2 regions of the Pseudarthrobacter sp. lyk4-40-TYG-27 genome follow, and region 2 is predicted to be linked to the other one. Evidence: riboswitches for the same ligand, from Rfam matches in the RefSeq annotation. Region 2 holds a riboswitch; the other holds the start of a gene.

Region 1 (11,043 bases), on a different contig from region 2:
GGCCGTGGGCTGCGGTGGGTGCATCCCACGGGATGCCGGTCAGTAGAACTGCTGGCCGGTCCGGGCGGTTTCAATCCGGCGGAGCACCTTTTCGCCGCCACTGGTCCAGAGCTTGTGGCGCAGCGGGGAAAGGACGTAGTCGTAGCAGCCCACAAAGTCGGTGACGGTCTTGGTGAAGCTGGTCTTGAACATTCCCATCCCGTACAGGTTGTGGGTTTTGTCCTTGATCCGGGCCGCAGGCGGGGTGCCGCAAAAGTCGTATTCGGTACAGCCGAGTTCCTGCATGCGGCGGATGGCTTCCCACTGCACCAAATGCGAGTCGCCGTACTGTTTGCGGTTTTGGGTGGACCCGCCGTCCTTGTAGGTTGCCTTGGCACCGTAGTTGATCACGAAGGCTCCGACGCTGGGCCTTCCATCCTCATAGACGAAGAAGAAGTTGCCTTGGCCACGGTTGCAGAATTCGTCCCAGAACTTGGCGTAGTAGTCGTAGCTGCGCAGGGGCATGGAGCCCTTGGCGTTGACGGTGTCTGCCATCAGGTCGTAGAGGGCGCGGTAGGTTTCCGGGCCTTGTTCCTGCCGTACCACCTGGCAGCCTTCGCGTTCGGCGCGCCGGATGGCGTTCCGGGCGCGCGAGGAGATCGCTTTGAACACGTCCTCGCTGCTGCCGGAAATATCCAGCAGCGCGGTGGAGTCGTTGGACTGGATATTGGGGGCTTTGACAAGGCCCGCGGCCTGGATGTCCCGCTGCGCCTCGGCGGTGTCGATGATGTCCGGTTCCACCTTGATGGTAAAGACGTTCAGTTTCCGGCTGCGGGCAAAGGCCGCGCAGGCTTCGAGGGCGGCTTTCAGGTCCGCGGCGGCGGCAACGTCAGGGCCTTTGATGAGATACCAGAGCCGACCCAGGACCGGAAATGACTTTTCCAGGACCAGGTTGTAACTGGAGTTTCCCGGGGCTTCCAGGACAAGGAAGCGGACTTTCCAGCCGGACCCGTTCTTGACCGATGCGTAGGCGGCGGACTGCAGCATGTTGCCGCCGTTGGGGTTGGCCGTGACGTGCTTGTCCCAGTTCTCAATTTCCTCGGCTGTGGCAAAACGTGCGGTGAATTCTCGCAAGGGGGCCGTGTCCAATCGGGTTTGTGCGCGGTTTCGGTGGGTCTGGATGCGTGCGGACATGCAGCATCAAGTCTAAAGCCTCAGCCGCTGGAGCCTTTCTCCCGGCGATGCCTGGCATGGCGCCGACCGTCCACGGGGCGGCGCCTTGACGGGGCTGCCCCGGGTCCGCAAGGGTTGGAGGATGAGGCCGGACCGGGACCAGAGCAGCACTTCCGCGGAGCGCGGACGGCCCTATGGCGCCGGGATCCAAATCGCCGGGCTCGCCGCCTTCCTGGTGGCGTCCTTGCTGGTGGCGGCGCTGGGCGGATTGGCGTCGGCCAGCAACGTCAACGGCTGGTATGCAACGGCGGACAAGGCGCCATGGTCTCCGCCCAACGGCGTGTTTGGCCCGGTGTGGGGAATCCTCTACACGGCGATGGCTGTTGCCGGCTGGCTGGTGTGGCGCAAACGGACGGAGCGGACCCGGAGCGCCCTCACCGCCTACGGGATCCAGTTGCTCCTTAACCTTGCCTGGACCCCCGCGTTCTTTGCCCTCTACCCCGTCCTTGGAACCGCGGCACTGTGGTTTGGGCTTGGCATCATCCTGGCGCTCATTGCCGCCGTCGGAGTCACCGTTCTCTATTTTGGTCCCATCAGCCGGACCGCCGGGTTACTCCTGCTGCCGTACATTTCCTGGCTGGTGTTTGCCGCCTCCTTGAACTGGTGGGCCGCCGCCTACAACTAGGGAGTGGGCGCCGGGTTCCGGGAAGAGGCGCCTGTGGTCAGCATTCGACGACGTTGACGGCGAGGCCGCCCATGGCGGTTTCCTTGTATTTGTGGGACATGTCCTTGCCGGTTTCGCGCATGGTGATGATGACTTCGTCCAGGGAGACCCGGTGGGTCCCGTCGCCCCAGAGCGCCATTTTCGCGGCGTTGATCGCTTTCGCGGCAGCGATCGCGTTCCGTTCGATGCAGGGCACCTGCACCAGCCCGCCGATCGGGTCGCAGGTCAGGCCCAGGTTGTGTTCCATTGCGATCTCAGCGGCGTTCTCCACCTGCGCCGGGGTGCCCCCCATGACATCGGCCAGGCCAGCGGCGGCCATCGAGGAGGCGGACCCCACCTCGCCCTGGCAGCCGACCTCGGCCCCGGAAATCGAGGCTTGTTCCTTGTAGAGGACTCCCACGGCGGCGGCGGCGAGCAGGAATTTGACCACGACGTCGTCGCGGTCAGCGCCGGTGGCTTTGTCCATGCCGGGAGCGAAGTGCAGGGCGTAGAACAACACCGCAGGGATGATCCCGGCTGCCCCGTTCGTCGGGGCGGTGACCACCCGGCCGCCGGACGCGTTTTCCTCGTTCACGGCCAACGCCACCAAGTTAACCCACTCCTGCCAATACCGGGGATCGAACGGGCCCGCGTCCCACGCGGCGTCCTGGTCCGTGTCCTGCCCGTCGGCGCATTCCTTCTTCAACCGCTCAAACCAGTCAGGGGCGCGGCGGCGGACCTTCAAGCCGCCCGGCAACACGCCCTCACGCTTCAACGAGGCCGCGACGCAGGCTTCCATCACGGACCAGATGTGCAGCAACCCGGCCCGGATCTCCTCCTCCCCGCGGGAGGCTTGTTCGTTCACCAGCATCACATCGGCGATTCCCAGCCCGGTCGCTGCGCAGTGCTCCAGCAGTTCGGCGGCGGTCCGGAACGGCAGCGGAAGCTCCTTCTTGGATTCCTCCAGTTCCTGCCGGGCCGCGTCTTCCTCACCCTCCCGGACGATGAACCCGCCACCGACCGAGAAGAACGTCGCGGTATGCACCACGGCACCGTCAGCGTCCGTGACGGTGAACGTCATCCCGTTCGTGTGCCGCGGCAGGACGGTTAACGGCCGCAACACCATGTCCTTCACCCCATAGGGCAGCGGGACGGCGCCGGCGAGGTTCAAGGTCCCGGTCCCGGCAATGCCGGCCAGCCGCTCCTCCACCTCCGCCGGGAGGATCAACTCCGGATGAAACCCCTCCAAGCCCAGCAGGATCGCGGTCATCGTCCCGTGCCCATGACCGGTGGCCGCCAACGAGCCATACAAATCCACCCGCAACGACGCCACGTGAGCCAGCACCCCCGAGGCCTTGAGTTCCTCCGCAAAAACGGCGGCAGCCCGCATCGGCCCCACAGTATGAGACGACGAAGGCCCGATCCCGATCGAAAATAGATCAAAAACGCCAACAGCCATGCGATTGGTTCCTAACTAAAACGGGTGGTGGGGCGGGGTTTCGTCAAGCGAAACTCCCGGCTGTCCGGCGCTATTTTTGGCGCTTGTAGAACGGGAGGCCGACGACTTCGAAGGGTTCGGCCTTACCGCGAAGGTCGACTTCGAGGGAAGTTCCCGGCGCCGAATGCTCCACGTCGACGTAGGCCATGGCGATGGGGTAGCCCAGAGTGGGCGAAGGCTGGCCGGAGGTGACCTCACCGACGGTGGCGCCGTCTTTCAGGACCGGGTAGTGGGCGCGGCCGGCCCGGCGTCCCCGGCCCTTGAGCCCCACGAGGCGGCGGCCGGAGGTGCTGCCTGCACCGGCTTCCTTCTTGGCTGCCAGCGCGGCCTTCCCGACAAAGTCGCCTTCTTTGGACAGCGCGACGACGGCGCCCAGGCCGGCGGCGAACGGGTCGCCGTCCAGCGAGAGTTCGTTGCCGTAGAGCGGCATTCCTGCTTCGAGGCGGAGGGAGTCGCGGGAAGCGAGCCCTGCGGGGGTGAGCTGGCCCTCGTCGGCAATGGCGATCAGCGCCTGCCAGAGGCCCGGGGCGTCCCCGTTGTCCACGAAGATCTCGAAGCCGTCCTCGCCGGTGTACCCGGTCCGGGCCAGCAGCAGGTCCAGGCCCGCACCGCCCACCAGGAAGGGGACCTCGACGGCGGCGTAGTACTTCAGCCCTGTCACCAGGGAATGCCGGGCTGCCGGAACCAGCCGCAGCAGGATCGATTCTGCTGCCGGGCCTTGGACGGCGATCAGTGACGTGCGGGCTGAGGCGTCCTCCACCTTCACGTCGAACCGGGCGGCACGTTCCTGCAATGCTGCCGCGACGGTGTCTGCGTTTCCTGCGTTGGGGACCACCAGGAAGACGTCGGTGCCGTCCGGCGCTGCCGGCCGGCGGTAGGTAATGAGGTCGTCGATGATGCCGCCGTCTTCGTTGCAGATCAGCGAGTACTTTGCCTTGCCCACGGCCATGGCGGAGATCTTGCCCACCAGGGCGTAGTCCAGGAACGCGGCGGCCTCGGGGCCGGTCACCCAGACTTCTCCCATGTGGGAGAGGTCGAACAGCCCGGCGGCCTTGCGGACCGCGTGGTGTTCGGCCAGTTCGGAGCTGTACTTCAGCGGCATCTGCCAGCCGCCAAAGTCCGTAAAGGAGGCGCCGAGCTTTTTATGCTCGTCGTAGAGCGCGGTGTACTTCTCAGTCATTGAAAGTCCTTTGGGAGCGATGGTTGAGCTGGTCGAAACCGGGTGCCGGCCGGCTCAACCACCGGAGCGGTCTACTTCTCGAACTCGGCTGTGCTGTCCTCGAACGCTTCGAGGGGCGGGCAAGAGCAGATGAGGTTGCGGTCGCCGGCGGCGCCGTCGATCCGGCCGACGGGCGGGAAGTACTTGTCCTGCTTGTGGTGGGCCGGGAACGCTGCCTGCTCCCGTGGGTAGGCGCGGTCCCAGTCAGAGGAGACGACGGCGGCGGCCGTGTGGGGTGCGTGCCGCAGCGGTGAGTCGGTGACGGCGAAGTCGCCGTTGGCCACCTGGTCATTTTCCTTGCGGATGGTGATCATGGCCTCGATGAAGCGGTCGATCTCGGCCAGGTCCTCGGACTCGGTGGGCTCCACCATCAGCGTGCCCGCGACAGGGAACGAAAGGGTGGGGGCGTGGAAACCGAAGTCGATCAGCCGCTTGGCCACGTCCTCGGCCGTGACTCCCGTCTTCGCCGTGAGTTCGCGCAGGTCCAGGATGCACTCGTGCGCCACCAGCCCGCCTTCACCGGTGTAGAGGACCGGGAAGTACTCGTTCAGGCGGGACGCGACGTAGTTGGCCGCCAGCAGCGCGGACTTGGTGGCCTCGGTCAGGCCCTCACCGCCCATCAGCTTCACGTACGCCCACGAGATCGGCAGCACACCGGCCGAACCGAACCGGGACGCGGAGATCGCCACCCCGTGGCCCTCTTCATGGGCGGCCTTGTTCGCATCGCCCGGCATGAACGGTGCCAGGTGCGCCTTCGCGGCAACGGGCCCGACGCCGGGTCCCCCGCCGCCGTGCGGGATGCAGAAGGTCTTATGCAGGTTCAGGTGCGAGACGTCCCCGCCGAACCGGCCCGGCTGGGCCAGCCCCACCAGGGCGTTCAGGTTGGCCCCGTCGATGTAGACCTGGCCGCCGGCGGCGTGGACGGCGTCACAGACTTCGCGGACGTCCCCGTCGAACACGCCGTGGGTGGAGGGGTAGGTGATCATGATGGCCGACAGGACATCCCGGTTCGCCTCGATCTTGGCCGTCAGGTCCTCGTGGTCGATCGTCCCGTCAGCGGCGGTGGCCACCACCACCACCTTCATCCCGGCCAGGACGGCGGAGGCGGCGTTGGTGCCGTGCGCCGAGGCCGGGATCAGGCACACGGTGCGCTGCTGCTCGCCCCGGGAGTGGTGGTAGCCGCGGATCGCGAGCAACCCTGCGAGCTCGCCCTGCGAGCCCGCGTTGGGCTGGATGGACACCTGGTCATACCCGGTGATCGTGGCCAGGTCCGCTTCCAGGCCGGCGATGAGTTCGCGCCAGCCCTCGGTCTGGGAGTCCGGGGCGAACGGGTGGATCGAGGCGAACTCCGGCCAGGAAATGGCCTCCATCTCAGCCGTCGCGTTCAGCTTCATGGTGCACGAACCCAACGGAATCATCGTCCGGTCCAGCGCCAGGTCACGGTCCGAGAGCTTCCGAATGTAACGCAGCAACTGGGTTTCAGACCGGTGCGTATTGAACACCGGATGCTGCAGGTAGTCGGAAGAACGCTCGACGCCGGCCTCCAGCCCAAAGCCCTGGCCCTCGCTGTGTCCCTCGGCAACCGGGGCGCCGAAGACGTCGGCGACCTGCGCGACGATGGCCGGCGTCGTGGTTTCGTCGAGGGAGATGCCTACGGTGTCGGCGTCGATGGGCCGCAGGTTGATGCCGCGGGCCTCGGCGTCGGAAATCACTGCTGACGCACGGCCGGCAACACGGACCGTCAGGGTGTCGAAGAAGGAAGTGTGCAGGACATCCAGGCCGGCGGCCTTGAGCGCCGCGGCGAGGGTACGGGCGTGGCCATGCGTCGTTTCCGCGATCGCCTTCAGCCCGTCCGGGCCGTGGTACACCGCGTACATGGACGCAACGATGGCCAGCAGCGCCTGGGCGGTGCAGATGTTGGACGTGGCCTTCTCGCGGCGGATGTGCTGCTCGCGGGTCTGCAAAGCCAGGCGGTAAGCGGGAACGCCGGCGTCGTCCTTGGACACCCCAACCAGGCGGCCGGGCAGGGAACGTTCCAGGCCCTTGCGGACAGCCATGTAGGCGGCGTGCGGCCCCCCAAAGAACAACGGCACACCAAAGCGCTGGGCCGAGCCAACGGCAATGTCCGCGCCCTGCTCGCCCGGAGGTGTGATCAGTGTCAGGGCCAGCAGGTCCGCAGCCACCGTAACCAGCGCGCCGCGGTCCTTGGCAGCGGTAATGACGGCGGACTGGTCCCACACCCGGCCGGAGGCGCCGGGCTGCTGCAGCACGACGCCATTGATGGCACCCTCCGGCAGGCCCTTGGACAGGTCCGCGACCTCCACCTCGAAGCCCAGCGCCTCGGCGCGACCCTGCACGATGGCGATGGTCTGCGGAAGAACGTCGATGTCCAGGACCGTCTTGCCGTCCTTCGCTGCCGCGGACTTGTTGGCGCGGCGCATCAGGAGCACGGCCTCGGCCACGGCGGTGGCTTCATCCAGCAGCGAGGCGTTGGCGATGGGCAGTCCCACCAGGTCCTGCACCATGGTCTGGAAGTTCAGCAGTGCCTCGAGCCGGCCCTGCGAGATTTCCGGCTGGTACGGGGTGTAGGCGGTGTACCAGGCCGGGGATTCCAGGATGTTGCGGCGGATCACCGGCGGCGTCACGGTGTCGTAGTAGCCTTGGCCGATCATCTGGACTGCCGTCTTGTTCTTGGCGGCAAGCTTCCGCAGTTCCGTGAGGACTTCAACCTCGCTGAGGGCGTCCTGCAGGCGAAGGGCAGATTCCTGACGGATGACCTTGGGGACGGCGGTGTCAACCAGTGAGTCGACAGTGTCGTAGCCAACGGCTTTGAGCATGGTATCGACGTCGGCCTGGCGGCGCGCACCGATATGGCGGTCGACGAAAGTGGTGGAGGCTGGGCTAACCGGCACGAAGGAACTCCATTTACTCAGGCGGCGCAGGGTACGCCACAGCGATTCGGGTTCCTCCCCGCTCTGTATTGGACCTGAGAGTTTCCGCGGTGCCTGCCTGGCAGGACCCGCTTGCACCGTCGGTGAGCACACCGGCTCCGAATCCCCGATTGGGGGTCATGGGAACCGCCTGCTGCTTTCCAGAGGCGCCTCGCCGCGGCGGTACGGGGGCCTGCGAGATTCCTGGGGAGGATTTGCTCCTACGGCGCCTGCCTGTACACCGGCAGAACTCTCCCGCCGCAGATCAAAGGCTATTCACTTGTAAACCAGCCATGTGCTGGATCATGCGGGCCGGTGACAGCCCTCACAACATTCCATTGTCCTATGCCGCAACCCTTCCCGGCAAATGGCGGAGGCTACCTGCGAAGCCGCTCAAGGGCCGCCAGGAGTTCCTCCACGTCAGCCGCCGCTCCCCCTTGCGGCGCCGGGCCCACGGACAACATGGCGTTGAAATACAGCCCGTCCCCCATATACAAGACCGCTTTGGCCAGCCCCGGCCCCACGTCGGCCGCGATCTCGTCCAGCCACCGCTGCTGGATGGCCGCGAAACGGCGCCGCGTTTCCTGGTGCGCCACTTCCGCCAGCCTGGTGGCGGCAACGATGGCCCGGTCCAGCGGAGTGTCCGCCCAGACGGAGGAGCGGATGAAGTAGGCCGCCGCCCCCTCGGCGGCCGCGGCCATGGCGTCGGCGTCCTCTTTGGCCAGCCCGTCCAGGCGGTCCAGCAGCACTTCGATGAGCGCTTCCTTGTTGGGGAAGTGGTACAGCAGTCCCCCCTTGGACACGCCTGCCTTTTTGGCCACCGCGTCGAGCGTGGCCGCCCGCTCCCCCACGTCGATCAAGAGGGTTTCGAAGGCGTCAAGGACCGCATCACGGGCTACAGGCTTTCGGGGCATGCTTCCCATCATGCCCTCCGCCGGCGTCGAAAAGGGAAACGGCAAGGTTTTAAACTGTACCGTCTGGACGGTATATTTATTTTATGACGACTTCCCCTTCGACCTCGGCGCCTGCACGCAGCGGCGGAGCGGCCGGGCGGCCCCCGCGGCCCGACTGGCTCGCACTGGGGCTGCTGATGTTCCCGGTGCTGCTCGTCGCCGTGGACAATACCGCCCTGACATTCGCCCTGCCCGCCATCACCCGCGCCCTGGAACCCTCCGGTGTGCACGTGTTGTGGATTATTGACGCTTATCCACTGGTATTGGCCGGTCTCCTGGTATCGATGGGAAGCCTTGGCGACAGGATTGGGCGGCGCCGGTTGCTCATTATCGGCAGCACGGGCTTTGCCGGATTGTCCGCCGCAACGGCTTTTGCGCCCTCCGCGGAGTGGCTGATCGCCGGACGGGCCGCACTGGGGTTCTTCGGGGCGATGCTGATGCCCTCCACCTTGTCGCTGATCCGCAACATCTTCCCGGAGCCCAACCGCCGGCGGATGGCCGTCGCCATCTGGGCTGCCGGATTCTCCGGCGGCGCAGCCTTGGGGCCGATCTTCGGCGGCTGGCTGGTGGAGCATTTCTGGTGGGGCGCCGTGTTCCTGGTGGCGGTGCCCCTGATGGTTCCCCTGCTGGCACTGGGCCGCACTTTGATCCCGGAATCCAAGGACCCGTCGCCGGGAAGAGTGGACGTCCCGAGCATCCTGTTGTCCATGCTGGTGATGGTCCCCATGGTCTACGGCATCAAGGATGTTGCCACCGAAGGTCCGGGCCTGGCGGGCCTTGGCAGCATGGCGTTCGGCGTGGCGATGGGCGTGGTGTTCGTGCGGCGCCAGCACCGCTTGGAACACCCCCTGCTGGATATGTCGTTGTTCCGGAACCGGGTGTTCAGCATGGCCATCAGCGCCAACATCCTGGCCCTGTTTTCCTTCAACGGCTTCATCCTGTTCCTTGCCCAGCACCTCCAGCTCCTTGAGGGCCTGAGCCCGTCAGCCGCGGGCGTGGCGATGATTCCGGCGCTGGCAGCCACGGTGGTGGCCGGCTTGGTGGTGGTGCCGCTGGTTCGCAAGGTCCGCCCTGGCTACGTGGTGGCGGCGGGGCTGGCGTTCAGCGCCACGGGATACACCCTGGTGGCGTTTGGAAACCACGACGGCGGACCCGCGCTGCTGCTGGCAGCGCTCCTGGTCCTGGCGCTGGGCGTGGGCACGGCGGAAACCATTTCGAATGACCTCATCCTCGGCTCCGCGCCGCCGGAAAAGTCAGGGGCCGCCGCGGCGATCTCCGAAACCGGCTACGAGGTGGGCTCACTGCTGGGGACGGCCGTCCTTGGCTCCATCCTGACGGCCTCCTACCAGCACAACCTGCGCCTCCCGGCCGGATTGGATGGCATGCTCCCGGGCGCCTCGCTGCACAACGCCGGGGAAACGCTGGCCGGCGCCATGGAGGCGGCCGCCGCCCTGCCCGGCCCGCTGGCGGACGCGGTCCGCGACGCTGCGGCGGCGGCGTTCGATTCCGGCGTGCACATCACGGCGGCAATTGGGCTGGTACTGATGGCGACGGCGGCAGTCCTCGCCGCCGTCGTGCTGCGGAAGGTACCCAAGGCCACCTGACCGCACGGGGACCGCAAAGGGCGCCCGGTGCCGGATGAGTTCCGGTACCGGGCGCCCACGTGCGGGACGCTCGGCCTACTTGGAGTCGGCAGTGGTCACCTTGGCGGTTGGCTTCATGTTTTCAGCCTGCACCATCCAGGCAAACTGCTCGAGCCGGGCGATGAACTCGTGCAAAAGGTCCGCGGAGGTGGGATCTTCCTCATCCACCTCGTCGTGGACCTTGCGCATGGTGCCAACGGCGGCTTCCACGGCGGCAACGATCCGCTCAATGGCGTCCGCAGTGCTGATCAGCCCGTCAGGGAACTGGGCCAGGCTGGTGGTTTCGGCAACGGTGGAGCTGCGGCCGTCCGGGAGGGCGTGCAGGGCGCGCATCCGCTCGGCAGTATCGTCGGCGAACTGGCGGGCAGCGTCAACAATCTCATCGAGCTGCAGGTGCAGGTCGCGGAAGTTGGTGCCCACGATGTTCCAGTGCGCCTGCTTGCCCTGGATGTGGAGTTCGATCAGGTCGGCCAGGACTGCCTGCAGGTTGTTGGTCAGTGTCGGTGAAGCTTTCATGCATCCTCCTCAAGTGGTCCAATATGGCTGACGCTACCAGCCGTGGGCTGCCCCGCGGCCGGCAATCCGGAAATTTCTCAGTGAGCTTACTAATTGTGGAAATCAGTCATAAACGAACGTGGTTCATATTGCGTCTTGCATCACAGGGCCGGCACCCTCATACTAAATGAACGCCATTCATATAGTGACCTCCGTCTCACAGCCTTTCAGAAAGTGGTGCCATGACAGAGACAATCCGCACCAGTACCTCCAAATCCGGCCCCCACGCCCACGCACCGTCCACGGGCGGCGTCAGCGCCAAGGGACTCAAGGGCGGGCAGCTCGGCCTGCTGGCCGTCGTCGTCCTGGGCATCTCAACCATTGCCCCCGCCTACACGCTTACCAGCGCACTTGGACCCACCGTCAACGAAGCCGGGCTCCAACTGCCAG
Region 2 (11,043 bases):
CAGCTAAGCCGGCATGCCCTACGGCTGCAGGCTCCTAGGCGAAGGACTCCAGCCCGACGCCGGCTGCCTCAAGCCCTGCCCTGATCCGGGCCGCCATCTCTACGGCGTCAGGAGTCCCACCGTGAATGCACAGGGAGTCCGGCCGGAACGCAATGACAGTTCCGTCCGCGGCCGCCACTTCGCCTCGCGTAGCCAGGCGAACAGCCCGTTCGACCACCGCATCGACGTCGTACAGGACGGCATCGTCCTCGGAAAGCGGCACCAGGCTGCCATCGGCGCGGTAGGCACGGTCGGCGAAGGCCTCGACGAACACCGGGTGCCCCGCTTCCTTGGCCTGCTTGAGCAGCTCCGAGCCGGGGAAGCCCAGGATGGGCAGGCCGGGATCGTAGGCGTTGACGGCCGCCACCACGGCGGAGGCTTGCTCGGCGTCATGGATCACCGCTTCATACAGGGCTCCGTGAGGCTTGACGTAGTCCACAGAGGCACCCACCGCATGCGCTACGCCGTCGAGCGCCCCCAGTTGGTACAGCACGTCACCGAAGAGCTCATCAAAACTCATGTCCAGCGCGCGGCGGCCGTAGCCGGCCAGATCGCGGTAGCCGAGGTGGGCCCCGACGGTGACATCCAGTTCGTAGGCGGCCCTGCAGCTGTCCAGCATGGTGATGGGGTCACCGGCGTGGAGGCCGCACGCCACGTTTACGCTCGTGGCCACCTGGAACATCGCCGGATCGCCTCCTGCCGTCCAGGAGCCGAATGATTGCCCTACGTCAGCGTTGAGATCCAAGTGTGTTGCCTTCCAGCGTCAGGTTGTCCGGCGCGGCAGCGGCGGTCAGCTCGCCGGGAATGGTGTCCGGCATCGGCCCAAAAGCCTCGCGGGCGTTCCTGGCCACTGCGCGGCCCATCATGAGGTTACCGGCTCCACCCACAACAGCCCCTATCCCGAAGGGCAGGGCGCGGCCAAATAACGCAGTGCCCTGCCGCTTCAGGAGGTTCTTCAGGAAGGCCGACTGGATCCGCTTACGGACGCTCCCGAATCCCGGCACCACCATCGACTTGGACAGCACGCTCCCCCAGGCATTGCCTGCGCTGTTGCCGGCTGCCTGGCCGCTGAGGGTCCCCAGCAGCGCAGTGCCCTCTTCGCCGAGCATGATGGCCATGACCATGGTGCCGGCTTTCTCCGGGTTGGTCAGCCTGATGCCGTGCAGTTCAGCCAGCGACGTTGCGTAAAGGGCCGTGGCTTCCAGGAAGCCAACTGTGGCGGCCGCGGAAAGTCCCAGCGACGCCACGGTTCCAACGCCGGGGACGACGGCGGTGGCACCCACCAGGGCGCCTCCTCCGGCGACAGCCCGGAGGTAGTCGCGTTCCGCGATGTCTGCCAACTGCGCGGCTGTTGCCCGCGGATGCTTCTTCTGGAGCCTCCGGATGTAGCCCACCACCAAAGGCCGCTGGATCTGCACGGCCTTCAGGATAATGTTGTGAACGCCGGGCTTGGGCTTGCCCTGGGCGTCAAACATCGCGTTATGGGCGGTTTCCTGTGCGATACGGAGTGCGGGGTTGCTGCGCCGGGCCATGGTCACCTTCATTCAAATCGACCTGCAGCGCGTGGCTGCCGTGTCATCCCATCCTAAGTGGATAAACACTAAGCATGCTTACACTTTTTGGGCCGGCTCTTCTGCGTCCGCGCGTTCGCCGCGGCGACCGGCGGCCTCGTCGGCCCGAAGCTCGGCCCGGAAGACCTCGAAGCGGGCCAGGTGCGCGGGACGGCGCCGGAGAATGGCCCACGCCACGCCGAGGATGACGAACCAGACGGGAGTCACCAGCAGGGCAGCGAGCGTGTCGGGCTGGGTGGTCAGGGCCCAGAGAACGAAGGCGAAGAACGCGTACACCACCCACACGGCGGGGATGCCACCGGGCATCTTGAACTTCGAGGCCGCGTGCAGGTGCGGGCGGCGACGCCGGAAAGAGATGTAGCTCGCGAGGATGATCGACCAGACAAAGACGAAGCAGACGGCGGACACGGTGGTCACCATTTCAAAGGCCATGCCAACATCCTGGCCCGCATACATGAGTACGACGCCGGACAGCAGCAGGACGCAGGACAGGAACAGCGCGTTGCTGGGCACCTTCCTCGTGGAGAGCCGGCTGAAGACACCGGGGGCGTCGCCTTCCTGGGCCAGGCCGAAGACCATGCGGGACGTGGAGTAGATGCCGGAGTTCGCAGAGGACATCGCCGAAGTGAGGACCACCAGGTTGACCACCGTGGCCGCGGCGCCGAGGCCGGCCAGGGAGAACATCCCGATGAAGGGGCTGTGGCCGGCGGCGAACTGGGTCCACGGGGTGACTGCCATGAGGATGACCAGCGCGCCGACATAGAAGAGCAGCACGCGGACGGGGATGGCGTTGATGGCCCTGGGCAGCGTGCGCTCGGGATTCTTGGCCTCGGCGGCGGTGGTGCCCACCAGTTCGATGCCCACGAAGGCGAATACTGCAATCTGGAATCCGGCCACAAAGCCCATGAACTCATTGGGGAAGAACCCGCCATGGCTCCACAGGTTGGTGAAGCTAGCCGTGCCTGCGTCGCTCTGGAAACCGGTGAAGATCATGAAAAGTCCCACGATGATCAGGGCCGCGATGGCGACGATCTTGATGAGGGCGAACCAGAACTCTGTCTCGCCGAACGCCTTGACCGTGGCGAGGTTCAGCAGCAGCAGGATGCCCACCGTGGCCAGGCCCGGGATCCAAAGCGGCAGCGCCGGCCAAAGTTCTTTTGAGTACCCGGCGATGGCGATGACGTCCGCGATTCCGGTGATCACCCAGCAGAACCAGTACGTCCACCCGGTGAAGAAGCCTGCCCACGGACCCAGGAGGTCGGCGGCGAAATCACTGAAGGACTTGTAGTTCAGGTTGCTCAGCAGCAACTCGCCCATGGCCCGCATGACGAAGAAAAGCATGAAGCCGATGATCATGTACACGAAGATCACGGAAGGTCCGGCGGCGGAAATGGTCTTGCCGGAACCCATGAACAGGCCTGTGCCGATCGCGCCACCAATGGCGATGAGCTGGATATGCCGGTTGGTGAGTTGCCGTTCCAGGTGGGGAGGCCCGCTGCGGGCCGCCGTGGCAGCACCCTGGCCGCGGGCTGGTTCGCTGTTGGACGTGGGGGGATGAATCGCCATGAGGAACTCCATCGATAAAGCGGCTTTTGGAGCCGCAAAGATTTGGTTCCTCCCCGCTCTGTTGTGGACCTGAGAGTTTCCGCAGCCAAAGCCGCTTGCACCGTCGGTGAGCCAAGGTCATGCCCGGCTGCTTTCCAGAGTTGCCTGTCCGCGGCGGTACGTGGGCCTGAGAGTTTCCTGGGGAGGGTTTGCTCCTACGGCGCCTGCTGGGTGTACCCGGCAGGACTCTCCCGCCGCAGGTCGAAGGCGTATTCAGTTGGAGGTCGGCGGCTTTTTGGGCCGCCGCCGGGCATGCACGGGACAGGCGCCGACTGGTAGGCCGCTCCGGATACGCTGAGCCAGCCACCGGCGGCGCCAATCCCGGGTTCAGTGTGGTGTCCGTCACGATCGAATGTCAAACCCCTTCCGACACAAGCGGGAACGAAGGCATCACGCGCCCAGTCAAGCCCCTCACCGAACCTGGCCGATTTGCCAATGACGGGTTCGTCCCGATACCTTGTGAGCCGAATCACCCACATTTGAATAAGCCTTTCGAGCTGTGACGGGAGAGTCCTCCCGGCGAATCACCGGGCAGGCGCCGTAGGAGCAAATCCTCCCCAGGAATCTCTCAGGCCCATGTACCGTCACGGCGAGGCGACTCTGGAAAGCAACCAGGCTCCGGCCTGGTTCACCGACGGTGCAAGCGTCCCCTGCCGCCAGCAGGCAACGCGGAATCTCTCAGGTCCAATACAGAGCGGGGAGGAACCCATCCCACGCCGTGCCACCCTGGCCGGCCAGACCTGGAGTTCCTCATGACGATTCAGTCGCTTCCAACATCCTTCGTGGACCGCCATATCGGCGCGCGCCGCCAGGCCGACGTCGACACCATGCTCAAGGCCGTGGGCTACGACAGCGTGGACGGCCTGGTTGACGTGGCCGTCCCCGCGTCCATCCGGCAGGAAACTGCGCTCAAGCTGGCCGACGCCCTCAGCGAGGTTGAAGTCCTCACGGAACTGCGGAAGCTTGCCGCCAAGAACAAGACTGCCGTCCAGATGATCGGCCAGGGTTACTACGACACCGTGACGCCGCCGGTGATCCGCCGCAACATCCTGGAATCCCCGGCCTGGTACACCGCCTACACGCCCTACCAGCCGGAAATCTCGCAGGGCCGGCTTGAGGCGCTGCTGAACTTCCAGACCATGGTGCAGGACCTGACGGCGCTCCCGATAGCCAACGCTTCCTTGCTGGATGAAGCCACCGCCGTGGCCGAGGCCGTGCTCCTGATGCGCCGCGCCAACAAGTCCGCGGCAGCCAAGGACGGCAAGACTGTCCTGGACATCGACGTACTTCCGCAGACCATCGCTATTGTCAGGGGCCGTGCGGAGGCGCTGGGCTTCGAGGTGGAGGTCGCGGACCTGTCCAAGGGCCTGCCGGAGGGTGCCATCAATGGCGTCGTGCTGCAGCAGCCCGGCGCCTCCGGCCGCGTATGGGACCAGTCCGCCGTCATCACCGCTGCCAAGGACCGGGGCGCGCTGGTCACCGTGGCTGCGGACCTGCTGGCCCTGACACTGATCACACCTCCGGGCGAGCAGGGCGCGGACATTGCCGTTGGCTCGGCCCAGCGCTTTGGTGTGCCGTTGTTCTTTGGGGGGCCGCACGCCGCCTACATGGCTGTCCGCAAGGGCCTGGAACGTTCCCTGCCCGGCCGCCTGGTTGGGGTGTCCAAGGACGACGCCGGCGTTCCCGCTTACCGCCTGGCTTTGCAGACCCGCGAGCAGCACATCCGCCGCGAGAAGGCCACGTCCAACATCTGCACCGCCCAGGCGCTGCTGGCCATCGTTGCGTCCATGTACGCGGTGTACCACGGCCCCGACGGGCTGAAGGCGATCGCAGAGACCGTCCACAACAAGGCCAGGGTCTTGGCAACAGCACTCACGTCACTGGGCCGCGAACTGGTCACGGACTCCTTCTTCGACACCCTCACCGTCAGCGTTCCGGGCAAGGCCGCCAAGGTGGTCACCGCCGCTGAAGCCCGCGGCATCAACCTGCGCTTCATCGATCCGGACACGGTGGGCGTCTCCGTTGATGAGACGACGACGGCGGCAACACTTTCCGCCGTCGCCGTCGCCTTTGGCGCCGGTCCGGTGGGTGATGCCCAGGGATTCGAACTGCCCGACACTATTTTGCGCACCTCGGCCTACCTGCAGCATCCGGTGTTCAATACGCACCGGTCTGAACCCCAGTTGCTGCGTTACATTCGGAAGCTCTCGGACCGTGACCTGGCGCTGGACCGGACGATGATTCCGTTGGGTTCGTGCACCATGAAGCTGAACGCCACGGCCGAGATGGAGGCCATTTCCTGGCCGGAGTTCGCCTCGATCCACCCGTTCGCCCCGGACTCCCAGACCGAGGGCTGGCGCGAACTCATCGCCGGCCTGGAAGCGGACCTGGCCACGATCACCGGGTATGACCAGGTGTCCATCCAGCCCAACGCGGGCTCCCAGGGCGAACTCGCAGGGTTGCTCGCGATCCGCGGCTACCACCACTCCCGGGGCGAGCAGCAGCGCACCGTGTGCCTGATCCCGGCCTCGGCGCACGGCACCAACGCCGCCTCCGCCGTCCTGGCCGGGATGAAGGTGGTGGTGGTTGCCACCGCCGCTGACGGCACGATCGACCACGAGGACCTGACGGCCAAGATCGAGGCGAACCGGGACGTCCTGTCGGCCATCATGATCACCTACCCCTCCACCCACGGCGTGTTCGACGGGGACGTCCGCGAAGTCTGTGACGCCGTGCATGCTGCCGGCGGCCAGGTCTACATCGACGGGGCCAACCTGAACGCCCTGGTAGGACTCGCCCAGCCGGGCCGGTTCGGCGGCGACGTCTCGCACCTGAACCTGCACAAGACCTTCTGCATCCCGCACGGCGGCGGGGGACCCGGCGTCGGGCCCGTTGCCGCCAAGGCGCACCTGGCACCGTTCATGCCGGGCGATGCGAACAAAGCCGCGCACGAGCCCGGGCACGGTGTGGCGATCTCGGCGTCCCGGTTCGGTTCGGCCGGGGTGCTGCCGATTTCGTGGGCGTACGTGAAGCTGATGGGCGGGCAGGGCCTGACCGAGGCCACCAAGTCCGCGCTGCTGGCGGCCAACTATGTCGCGTCCCGCCTGAACGAGTACTTCCCGGTCCTGTACACCGGCGAAGGCGGGCTGGTGGCGCACGAGTGCATCCTGGACCTGCGCGAACTCACCGCGAAGACCGGGGTCACGGCCGAGGACGTGGCCAAGCGGCTGATCGACTTCGGTTTCCACGCCCCCACCCTGTCCTTCCCCGTCGCGGGCACGCTGATGGTGGAGCCCACCGAGTCCGAGGACCTGGCCGAGATCGACCGCTTCATCGAGGCCATGATCACCATTCATGGCGAGATCCAGCAGGTGGCCAGCGGCGACATCACCCTGGAGGCATCCCCGGTGCGCAACGCACCCCACACTGCGGCCGCCGTCGTCAGCTCTGACTGGGACCGCGCCTACCCGCGGGAGCAGGCGGCCTTCCCCGTAGCCTCGCTCCGCCAGGACAAGTATTTCCCGCCCGTCGGCCGGATCGACGGCGCCGCCGGCGACCGGAACCTGGTCTGCTCCTGCCCGCCCCTCGAAGCGTTCGAGACTTCGACAAGCTCAATCACCGGATTGGAAGACTGATTCCCATGACCGAGAACTACACCGCTCTTTTCGAGCAGCACAAGAAGGCCGGGGCCTCATTCACGGACTTCGGCGGCTGGCAGATGCCGCTCAAGTACGAGTCTGAACTCGCGGAACACCACGCCGTCCGCAAGGCCGCCGGGCTGTTCGACCTCTCCCACATGGGAGAAGTCTGGGTGACCGGCCCCGAGGCCGCCGCGTTCCTGGACTACGCCCTGGTGGGCAAGATCTCCGCGGTCGCCATCGGCAAGGCAAAGTACTCGCTGATCTGCAACGAAGACGGCGGCATCATCGACGACCTCATTACCTACCGCCGGCCATCCCCCGAAGAAGGCGTTGACAGGTACCTGGTGGTGCCCAACGCGGGCAACGCCGCAGTGGTGGCCAAGGAACTCCTGGAACGCTCCGCCGCCTTCGACGTCACTGTGGAGGACGCCTCCGCCAACACCTCGCTGATCGCCGTCCAGGGACCGAATTCCGAAGCGATCCTCCTGACGCTGGTCCCGGCCGAACAGCACGCACTACTCACCGGGCTCAAGTACTACGCCGCCGTGGAGGTGGGCATCGCCGTCAACGGCACGGTCCAAGACCTGCTCGTGGCCCGGACCGGCTACACCGGCGAGGACGGGTTCGAGATCTACGTTCCCAACCTGGACGCGCCCGCGCTGTGGGAGGCACTGCTCCAGGCCGGCGAAGGCTCCGGCCTGGTGCCCGCCGGCCTCGCCGCCCGCGACTCGCTACGCCTCGAAGCCGGGATGCCGCTCTACGGCAACGAACTCTCCCGCTACGTCAACGCTTACGCGGCAGGCCTGGGCCCCGTGGTGTCGCTGGCCAAGGAAGGCGACTTCGTGGGCAAGGACGCCCTGGCAGCCATCAAGGCCGCCGGAGTCGGATCAACCATCGGGCAGAAGCTGGTGGGCCTCAAGGGTGCCGGACGCCGCGCCGGCCGCGCCCATTACCCCGTCCTTAAGGACGGCACCCTGGTGGGCGAAGTAACCTCCGGCCAGCCCTCCCCCACCCTCGGATACCCCATCGCCATGGCCTACGTCGAGGTCGAATTTGCTGAAGTCGGCACCGTCCTTGACATCGACCTCCGCGGAAAGCCCGAGCGCTTCGAAGTGGTCCCCCTCCCGTTTTACAAGCGCCAGAAGTAGCTTCCGGGGCTGGGTTCGGCCCGGGGGGCCGCACCCGCAGGACCCAACGCCCGCTCACTTGTTGCGGGAATCAACCCAACGCTTTCTCACTTTCTCAACACGAACCCAAGGAAACACACATGGCAAAAGTTGTAGCTGAACTGAAATACTCCGCCGAGCACGAATGGGTTGCTGTGGACGGATCCGGGCCTGCGGGGATCGGGATTTCCGCCGTGGCGGCCGACGCCCTGGGCGACATCGTGTACGTGGACCTGCCGGAGGTCGGCTCCATCGTCACGGCCGGCGAAACCTGCGGCGAGGTGGAATCCACCAAGTCCGTCTCCGACCTCTACGCCCCGGTCACCGGCGAGGTCACCGAGATCAACGACGGCGTGGTCTCGGACCCCGCCCTGATCAACAGCGATCCCTACGGTGCAGGCTGGCTCTTCAAGGTGTCCGTCACCGAGGAAGGCCCGCTCATGTCCGCCGAGGAATACGCCGCAGCAAACGGCGGCGAGCTGTGAGCGCCCCGGCAGAAGTGGGCGCCTTCGAGCAGGTGGCCTCCCCCAGCCTGAACGCCGACCTGTCCGTCCTGGACCCTGAGGTTGCCGCCAGGATCGACGACGAGCTTGGCCGCCAGCGCGACGGCCTGGAAATGATCGCCTCCGAGAACCACACGGCCGCCGCCGTCATGCAGGCCCAAGGCTCAGTCCTGACCAACAAGTACGCTGAGGGCTACCCGGGCAAGCGCTACTACGGCGGCTGCGAACACGTCGACGTGATCGAGCAACTGGCGATCGACCGGGTGAAGGCCCTGTTCGGCGCGGAGTACGCCAACGTCCAGCCGCACTCCGGAGCCCAAGCCAACGCCTCCGTGATGCACGCCCTGATCAAGCCCGGCGATACCATCATGGGCCTGAACCTGGCGCACGGCGGCCACCTCACGCACGGCATGCGCATCAACTTCTCCGGCAAGCTCTACAACGTGGTGCCGTACCAGGTCCGGGAGGACACCCACACCATCGACATGGCCGAGGTGGAACGCCTGGCCCGGGAGCACAAGCCGCAGCTCATCGTGGCCGGCTGGTCCGCCTACGCCCGCCAGCTGGATTTCGCCGAGTTCCGCCGGATCGCCGATTCCGTGGGCGCGTACCTGATGGTGGACATGGCGCACTTCGCCGGGCTGGTCGCAGCAGGCCTTCACCCGAGCCCGGTGCCGCACGCGCACGTCACCACCTCCACCACGCACAAGACCCTCGCCGGTCCGCGCGGCGGGATCATCCTGAGCAACGACGCCGACATCGCCAAGAAGATCAACTCGGCAGTGTTCCCGGGACAGCAGGGCGGCCCGCTGGAACACGTCATCGCCGGCAAGGCGGTGGCCTTCAAGATCGCCGCCACCGAAGAGTTCCGCGAACGCCAGGAACGTGTGCTCGCCGGCGCGCGCCTGCTGGCAGAACGCCTGGTCCAGCCGGACGTCACCGCAAAGGGCATCAGTGTGGTCTCCGGCGGCACCGACGTGCACCTGGTCCTCGTCGACCTGCGCAACTGCGAACTTGACGGACAGCAGGCCGAGGACCGGCTCGCCGCGATCGACATCACCGTCAACCGCAACGCCGTGCCCTTCGACCCGCGCCCGCCCATGGTCACCTCAGGCCTGCGCATCGGCACCCCGGCGCTGGCCACCCGCGGGTTCGGCGAGGACGCCTTCCGGGAGGTTGCGGACATCATCGCCGAGGCATTGACGGCCGACGCCGGCGCGGACCTTTCCGGGCTCCGTCACCGCGTCGAGGCCCTGGCCAAAGCCCACCCGCTCTACCCAGGCATCGCACCCCTGTCCTGACCCTGGTTCCGACAGGCTCAGCGAACGGTCGTTGAGCCTGTCGGCCCCCCTTCGAGCAAACAAAGGAACAACGATGACATTGGCACCTGAAGGCCGGAAGATGCTGCGGATCGAGCAGCGCAATGCTGCCGTTCCGGTGGAGCGGAAGCCGGAATGGATCAAGGCCAAGGTCCAGATGGGCCCGGAGTTCGTCGGGCTGAAGAACCTGGTCAAAAAGGAAGGCCTGCACACCGTCTGTGAAGAGGCCGGCTGCCCGAACATCTTCGAATGCTGGGAAGACAAGGAAGCGACCTTCCTGATCGGCGGGTCCGAATGCACCCGCCGCTGCGACTTCTGCCAGATCGACACCGGCAAACCCTCCCCTATGGACATGTTCGAACCCACCAAGGTGGCCCGCTCCGTCCAGTCCATGCAACTGCGCTACGCCACCGTCACCGGCGTGGCCCGCGACGACCTCGAAGACGAAGGCGTCTGGCTCTACGCCGAAACCGTCCGCAAGATCCACGAACTGAACCCCGGCACCGGCGTGGAACTGCTCATCCCCGACTTCTCCGGCAACCCCGACCACATCAAAGCGATCTGCGACTCCGCCCCCGAAGTCTTCGCCCACAACGTCGAAACCGTGCCCCGGATCTTCAAACGGATCCGGCCCGCGTTCCGCTACGACCGCTCCCTGGACGTCATCACCCAGGGCCGCAACCTGGGCATGGTCACCAAATCCAACCTCATCCTGGGCATGGGCGAAACCCGCGAGGAAATCTCCGAAGCCCTCCGCGACCTCCACGAAGCCGGCTGCGACCTGATCACCATCACCCAATACCTCCGCCCCTCCGAACGCCACCTCCCCGTGGACCGCTGGGTCAAACCCCAGGAATTCGTGGACCTCCAGCACGAGGCCCAGGACATCGGCTTCCTCGGCGTCATGTCCGGCCCCCTGGTCCGCTCCTCCTACCGCGCCGGCCGCCTCTGGGCCACCGCCATGCGCAAAAAAGGCCGCGACATCCCCGCCGAACTCGCCCACATCGCCGACGGCATCCAGGACTCCGGCACCACCCGCCAGGAAGCCAGCACCCTCCTGGCCGGGTAATCCAGGACGAGGTTCGGCCGGCCCGGCCAGGGTGGTTGTCCCGGCCGGAACCCCCCTAGACTTGGCCTATGCCCACGCCCAAAGCTTTGCGGCCGTTTGCCCATCGCGAGTACCGTGTGCTGATTGCGGC

What was found. A riboswitch is a leader RNA that binds a small molecule or an ion and turns the genes downstream of it on or off. The one in region 2 is predicted to bind glycine.
Region 1: it holds a riboswitch for glycine, as region 2 does, so the genes downstream of both, gcvP (aminomethyl-transferring glycine dehydrogenase) here and cycA (D-serine/D-alanine/glycine transporter) in region 2, are expected to answer to the same signal.

What each region holds. Positions count from the first base shown of each region.
Region 1 is NZ_JARVSH010000002.1:27,382-38,424, reverse strand. Features, by position in the region: gene QRM96_RS03610 (lipid II:glycine glycyltransferase FemX) at 40-1,173, opposite strand; gene QRM96_RS03605 (TspO/MBR family protein) at 1,295-1,837, shown strand; gene QRM96_RS03600 (L-serine ammonia-lyase) at 1,875-3,314, opposite strand; gene gcvT (glycine cleavage system aminomethyltransferase GcvT) at 3,385-4,533, opposite strand; gene gcvP (aminomethyl-transferring glycine dehydrogenase) at 4,605-7,484, opposite strand; glycine riboswitch at 7,674-7,770, opposite strand; gene QRM96_RS03585 (TetR/AcrR family transcriptional regulator) at 7,880-8,416, opposite strand; gene QRM96_RS03580 (MFS transporter) at 8,500-10,059, shown strand; gene QRM96_RS03575 (Dps family protein) at 10,135-10,614, opposite strand; gene QRM96_RS03570 (APC family permease) at 10,836-11,043, shown strand, end outside.
Region 2 is NZ_JARVSH010000003.1:932-11,974, forward strand. Features, by position in the region: gene QRM96_RS04480 (LamB/YcsF family protein) at 35-784, opposite strand; gene QRM96_RS04485 (hypothetical protein) at 768-1,571, opposite strand; gene cycA (D-serine/D-alanine/glycine transporter) at 1,650-3,176, opposite strand; glycine riboswitch at 3,225-3,320, opposite strand; glycine riboswitch at 3,321-3,419, opposite strand; glycine riboswitch at 3,709-3,809, shown strand; gene gcvP (aminomethyl-transferring glycine dehydrogenase) at 3,968-6,850, shown strand; gene gcvT (glycine cleavage system aminomethyltransferase GcvT) at 6,856-8,004, shown strand; gene gcvH (glycine cleavage system protein GcvH) at 8,124-8,507, shown strand; gene glyA (serine hydroxymethyltransferase) at 8,504-9,826, shown strand; gene lipA (lipoyl synthase) at 9,900-10,913, shown strand; gene QRM96_RS04520 (MFS transporter) at 10,982-11,043, shown strand, end outside.